2 regions of the Paenibacillus sp. ISL-20 genome follow, and region 1 is predicted to be linked to the other one. Evidence: predicted binding sites of a transcription regulator. Region 1 holds the regulator's gene; the other holds the start of a gene.

The links. Region 1 encodes LexA, which represses DNA repair genes until DNA is damaged. Its sites were predicted from a motif close to CGAACATATGTTCG; they were not measured.
Region 2: a site for LexA is predicted at 1,442-1,455, ahead of recA (recombinase RecA). Genes of this name have one in related genera too.

What each region holds. Positions count from the first base shown of each region.
Region 1 covers NZ_JAGGRD010000029.1:30,697-34,123, forward strand. The annotation lists gene J7E85_RS18330 (hypothetical protein) at 1-401, opposite strand, end outside; gene J7E85_RS18335 (DUF896 domain-containing protein) at 562-768, opposite strand; gene J7E85_RS18340 (LysM peptidoglycan-binding domain-containing protein) at 1,033-1,401, opposite strand; gene lexA (transcriptional repressor LexA) at 1,577-2,203, shown strand; gene J7E85_RS18350 (hypothetical protein) at 2,298-3,089, opposite strand; gene J7E85_RS18355 (RNA polymerase sigma factor) at 3,082-3,427, opposite strand, start outside.
Region 2 covers NZ_JAGGRD010000010.1:156,702-160,128, reverse strand. The annotation lists gene J7E85_RS07665 (regulatory protein RecX) at 1-169, opposite strand, end outside; gene recA (recombinase RecA) at 310-1,371, opposite strand; gene J7E85_RS07655 (competence/damage-inducible protein A) at 1,659-2,921, opposite strand; gene pgsA (CDP-diacylglycerol--glycerol-3-phosphate 3-phosphatidyltransferase) at 3,024-3,427, opposite strand, start outside.

The DNA.
Region 1 (3,427 bases):
TGGATCACGACGGAACCCGAAGCCAATTTGATCTTCTCGATATCCGATACAGCCAGTCGACGTTCCCGATTGAACTTCATGGTGGATACGGAAGCACGCTCAATCTTCAAATAAGGCTTGCGTAAGAAAATCATAAGCGCTAACAGAATGTACAAGCTGACACCTACCCAGTTAAGTACATCGTTGCTTCCACCTGCAGCCTCGGACGTCGCCGTTCCGAGAAGTGCATACACACCAGCCAATGCAACAAGGACTAACGGAAGTACATATTTACGTCCCTTAAATACATCATGCTTGTCAGTAACGGCAGAGACTTGGTACGAGGTCAACCCTTGCTTCTTACGCTGCTTGTTGAGCTGTGACATATTTTTGTTGACTTTTCTTTCCCATGATCGTGACATATGGTTCCCCCTGGATTCAATTTCAATATATTACCAATCCATATAAACTTGGGGTAACCGTACTCGATTCCCGCGAATAATCGGCACCCCAAGTATTATAATTCTATCCTACTATCTGGTCGTGAATCACTGGTTGTAGATCCATGGGCCAGTTGATCGACTAATGCTTTAATCGGGGGCCGCCTTTTTGTTCATTTTCATCTACCCATTCGATTGATTCCAGCTGTTGTCTAAAGTTACCCCGAATATTGTTAAGGTATATTTCCCGAAGCTCGGCCCGTTCCTTGAGCTCTTCCGCGGTCAATCCCTCACTTTTCTGTTTTCTTGCTAGCACATTGATGCGTTCAACCAAAGTATCGATGTCCATGACTTCTCCTCCAATTCCGATATCATGTATAACTTAAACATGTGAAAAAGAGCTTGTCAAGGCAACTGCACCCTTGCAAACTCTGATTAAGAACAAATATGAACATATGATGCCTATAAATGGGTCCTCTATGTTAAGAAATCAATACTCTTCTATTATAAACACGCTTATACTGCGTGAAATCACATCATCAGGCAAGCTTACAAATATGAAGCGAGAAATAGGGGCATATATAAGGAAAGAGTTTCTCGTAGTGTCATCCCATTACCAGACTGGTAAAGACAACACCTCTCCGGCCTGTATATCCGGACCTTTCAATCCATTCATTCTTCGGATGCTATCCAGATATACTCGCGTATCCATATCTGTCGGTTTTTGAAGGGAAGCAATCCGCCACAAACTATCACCATATTGAACAATAACCTGCTTCTCCCCAGTGGGTTTATCCATCCCCCCGGCAAAAACGGAATATGCCCCTGTCCAGCAGGATGCTACGATTAACAGAACGAATAAAAGCTTTATAAAAGAAATGGATGCCATTCTCGACTTTAATTGATCGATCCAAGTCTCCGAAGACTTCGTTTGCACTGGAACGTTCTCATAAATGCTACGGTATGTACTGTATTTCAACATGGAATCATCATCTCCCAAACAAGTGTTCTCTTATGGATTTATATTAACACGAACACTTGTTTGATTCAATACCAAAAGGAACATTTGTTCTATTTTAATTTAGAACTTATGTTTGTACGAACGGAAGTTCTATGTTATAATTTTCCCAAACGTTACTAAATGGGGTTGATACGGCATGTCGAAAATATCCAGCCGCCAGCTGGCGATCTTAGAGTTTATCCGCAACGAAGTTCGTAGCAAGGGTTACCCGCCTTCTGTCCGGGAAATCGGCGAGGCTGTCGGACTAGCCTCCAGTTCAACGGTCCATGGACATCTTGACCGCTTGGAGAAGAAAGGCCTCATTCGCCGTGACCCTACGAAACCAAGAGCAATCGAGCTTCTTGGCCAGGAAGAGTCCGAAAGCGCAAGCCTGTTTACCCACACCATTGCCAGAGTGCCTGTTGTCGGAAAAGTCACTGCAGGTGTTCCTATTACAGCCATGGAGAACATTGAGGATTACTTCCCACTCCCGCAGCATTATGTAGGCGACGATAAGGTGTTCATGTTGTCGGTTATTGGTGACAGTATGATCGAAGCCGGCATTCACAGCGGCGACTATGTCATTGTTCGCCAGCAGCAAACTGCAGACAATGGCGACATTGTCGTAGCGATGACAGAGGAAGACGAAGCAACTGTGAAGACCTTCTATAAGGAGAAGGATCATGTACGATTGCAACCGGAGAATCCTACCTACGAGCCACTGCGCCTGAACCATGTTACGATTCTCGGTAAAGTAATCGGACTATTCCGGGATGTCCACTAATTTCATATATCTATCTATGAAGAAGAGGTTACCTCCCTTAATTGGATGGTAACCTCTTTGCTTTTTCTATATAGGTAATGAAACATGATCCTAGCTAGTTTGCCAACACCATAACGCCTTGCTTAAGATCCAGTCGATACATCCGCTTAGGTTTATAATCCGGGGAACCTTCCCCACCCGGCCCCTCCGTGGACTGCAGAACAAGCTTATTGTCTTTTACCATGGGTTCAGTACCTGGTCTGTAATAGGAAGTATAGGACACCGATAATTCTTCTTGAAACCTGAGCTGCACAGCCTTACCCGTATCATGCTCCACGGCGAATGCGTAGATTTGTATTGCATGACAGTCCTGATATTGCGGTGCAAGTATAAACACATCCGCATCCTGAAACGGCAATCGAACCATATTGACAGCTGCAGAAGTTGGTTGAATAAAAGTAAGATCATCCAGCGTGGTTACTTCATCCGTAACGCCATTAGAACGATATCGTACGCTGTAGTTACCGGCAAACGACAGGTCCGTTTCGATGCCGAAACAGCTCGGCGCTCCTAATTTCGTTATTTTTTCCTTTTCTACAGAAACTACACTTAGCCTCCCCTTATCTGTTACGCCTTGTGCCCGAATCGTCTCCTCCGTATCAGGAGGTGCATCCCCTGCCCTCTTTTGTTCCTCGCCGCCAAAAGTCAGTGGTATGATCATGAATATGATCAGAAGCAATAACCCACCCACGATGCCAATTCGCAAATATTTACGCTGTGTGGGTCTGCCGTCACCACTGCAGTTCACGGACATGTGCACATACTTTTTCATTTCAGGCGTAAATTTATCATTTGGAAAAGGGCCCTTTTTAACCCGGGAATACCAGTCTGGTTTACCCTTATTCATCGCCATTCTCCTTCAACAGGTTCTGTACTTTTTTCCTTGCCCGATACAGTCTGGATTTTACGGTACCCGCCGCTAGGTTAAGAAACTCCGCAATCTGATTTATTGACATCTCATAGTAAAGGTCCAGGATCAGCACCTCCCTAAACTTCCTGGGTAAAGTCATGATCACTTCCCATATTTCATCAGTATACTGCCCATCCAAATACTCTGCTTCCGCAGACCGGCTTGAGGCATCTGTAAGCAGCTTGTCCTTGAGGGTCACTTTCCGAAAGAAAAAAGTCTGTTTATATCGGAACACAGTATGTCGCGTAATTGTGAGCAGCCACGTTTTTAGCGTT
Region 2 (3,427 bases), on a different contig from region 1:
TTACATCTTCATGCACGGTCATGAGGTACGGACCAAACGCGATTTGGTATCGGTGTTTGGGCTTTTTCAGCATTTCGACTGACGTTACAACCAAATCCTCGTGAGCCGGAAAATGCTCAATACCTGATGATTCTGCCTGCTCCGACATTTCTTTATTCTCTTCTTCCATATGTCGCTCCTCTCACTACCGCATCATCCTGAGTAAAATAACCAAAACTGACTCTCAAGTCTCGATAAATGCAAAGAAGACCGTCTGGCGTTACAAACACCGGACAGTCCTCAACACTATAATCGTTAACCAGCAATTTACTACTCTACTTTAAACAACTCTTGCTCTTCTGTTTCCTCTTGTTCCTTATCCTTCTCGGAAGGCTCAGGAACAGCCGTAGTTAGATTGCTCGCTTCACGGATTTTGTTCTCGATAACACTAGCGATCTCCGGATTCTCCTTCAAGAATTGCTTCGCATTCTCACGCCCTTGGCCAAGACGGTCACCTGCATAAGAATACCATGCACCACTCTTATCCACGATATCGAGGTCCGTTCCGATATCGATTAGGCTTCCCTCTCTAGAGATGCCTTCACCGTACATAATATCAAGCTCAGCCTGTTTGAAAGGTGGCGCTACCTTGTTCTTAACAACCTTAATCCGTGTGCGGTTACCCACCACATCGTTCCCCATCTTGATGCTCTCAATTCGACGCACGTCCAAACGAACCGTCGAGTAGAACTTCAGAGCACGTCCGCCTGGAGTCGTCTCAGGGTTACCAAACATAACACCAACCTTCTCACGAAGCTGGTTGATAAAGATGGCAATCGTTTTCGATTTATTAATAGCACCCGACAATTTACGAAGAGCCTGGGACATCAGACGAGCCTGCAGACCCACGTGGGAGTCACCCATGTCGCCTTCAATTTCAGCTTTTGGAACAAGCGCAGCAACCGAGTCAATAACGATGACATCCACTGCACCACTGCGTACCAGAGCTTCCGCAATTTCCAGCGCCTGCTCACCCGTGTCCGGTTGGGAGAGCAGCAATTCATCAATATTAACGCCCAGTTTGCTTGCATACGATGGATCCAGAGCATGCTCGGCATCGATAAATGCAGCCTGTCCACCAGCCCTCTGAACCTCCGCAATAGCATGGAGGGCTACTGTTGTTTTACCGGAGGATTCCGGTCCATACACTTCAATAATCCGGCCTCTAGGCAAGCCGCCGGTTCCTAAAGCTATATCCAATGCCAACGATCCGCTCGGCACAATCTCTACTTGCATGTGGGTGGATTCACCCAGTTTCATGATGGAACCTTTTCCGAACTGTTTCTCTATCTGACGAAGCGCCATTTCCAGCGCAGCACGACGATCTGACAATTGTTCCACAACCCTTCACTGTTGATAGTCATATCATACCTTGTTTTGACACGTTTGCCAAGCTTTTTTTCGAACATACATTCGTTTTTTTTATTCAACGCCCCTTCCGGTATATGCTCCATACCCTATGTATAAAGAACAAGAACCGTGGCAACATCATTCGATATGCCACGGTTCTTCCGTATTTCCCATTATACTCGGAACTGTTCATTAATTCAAGAAGAGACACCAAGCAAGGTGTAAATTATTTACTTTTTTCAAAAAGCGGATATCTCTATTCTGCAAAATTAATCCTGTTTGGAGGCAACAAGACGCTGCCAAAGCCGGTAGAGCAGCGCCTTCGTTGCACGGAGCCGGATCGTCTCACGGTTACCCTGGAGGTGCAGCTCATGCACTTCTGTTTCTTTTCCCCGTTGTGACAATCCGATGTAAACAAGACCTATAGGCTTGCGTTCAGCGTACCCTGGACCTGCTACGCCCGTTACCGATAAACCAAAGTCGCTATCGGTTACCATCCGGACATGATCCGCAAGCGCTTCGGCAACCTCCGCACTGACGGCTCCCGGCGCATCATCCCCCTCAAGCAGCGCATGCGGGATATGCACAAGCTTCTCCTTGATCTGGTTAGTGTAACAGACAATCCCGCCAAGGAACATCGATGCGCTGCCGGGGATGGAGGTCAGCGTCTCCGCTACAAGCCCTCCCGTGCAGCTCTCCGCAGCGCTTAGCGTCCAGCTATGATCTGCCATCAAATCCACGATAACCTTCTCAATGGGCACATCCTCGTTAGCATACATAAACTCTGGGCCTCTCTCCTGGATCCGGGCTTCCAGTTCATTCAGCCGGACCATCGCCTCAGCCTCGCTTGCGGCCTTCGTGGAGATTCGGACGGTGACCTCCCCTTCCTTGGCATACAATGCAATCGTCGGATCAGTCTGGGTCGTAATCAGGTCTTCCAGGCGCTTATCAAGCGCGGACTCACCGATGCCTGCGAATTTGAGCATCTTCGAATAGATGGGAAGCTCTCCCGTAAGCACATGCTGCAGAAGCCAAGGCTTGGCCTCCTGCTCAAACATCGGCATCAGTTCTTTCGGCGGTCCCGGCAACACAATATAATGAGTGCCTTCATAGGATACCGCGTTCCCGACGGCGAGGCCTGTTTCGTTCGGAAGCGGAGTCCCTCCCTCGATAGCCAGGGCCTGGCGCCGATTGTTCTCGGTCATTACGGCTCCCCGTTCTTGGAAGAAACGTTCAATCCGGTCCATAGCCATCCGATCAATATGCAATGAACGATTCAGAAAGGATGCGAGCGCTTCCTTCGTCAGGTCATCCTGTGTGGGGCCCAGGCCGCCGGACAGAAGCACGATATCGGCTCTGCTGCTAGACAGCCGCAAGGTCTCCTTAAGCCTCTCCATGTTATCCCCGACAACGGTTTGATAGTACACATCGATTCCCATTGAAGCAAGCTGTCTGGACAAATACTGTGCATTGGTATTCACAATCTGTCCAAGGAGAAGTTCGGTTCCAACTGCAATGATTTCTGCTTTCATGATTCGTCGATCCTCCTGTATCTTCTATCTCTTCACAATATTCGCCGTCACTAATTTCTTACCCTGCGGAAGAAAAAAGCAATAGGATAGCTCCTATTGCCGTTATGCCCCGGTACCTTTAAGAAGATGCCTGTTCTGGACAAAATATTCGATTCCCGAATAGATCGTAATTATCGCGGCAGCCCAAATTGCAATGACATCAAACGGAATTCCCAAGAATACAAACGGGAAATTATTGATCAGAAGCGCGACAATTGCCACAATCTGAATCACCGTCTTGATTTTTCCTGATTGACCTGCTGCAACGACGGAACCTTCCAGGAGCGCAATTTGTCTCAAGCCAGTAACCGCGAATTCTCTGCTGATAATGACAACAGCAATCCATGATTCACATTTCCCCATCTCCACAAGCGATATGAGGATAGCTGCCACCAGCAGTTTGTCCGCGAGCGGATCCATAAGTTTACCCAGGTTTGTCACCATATTGTTTTTCCGGGCCAAATACC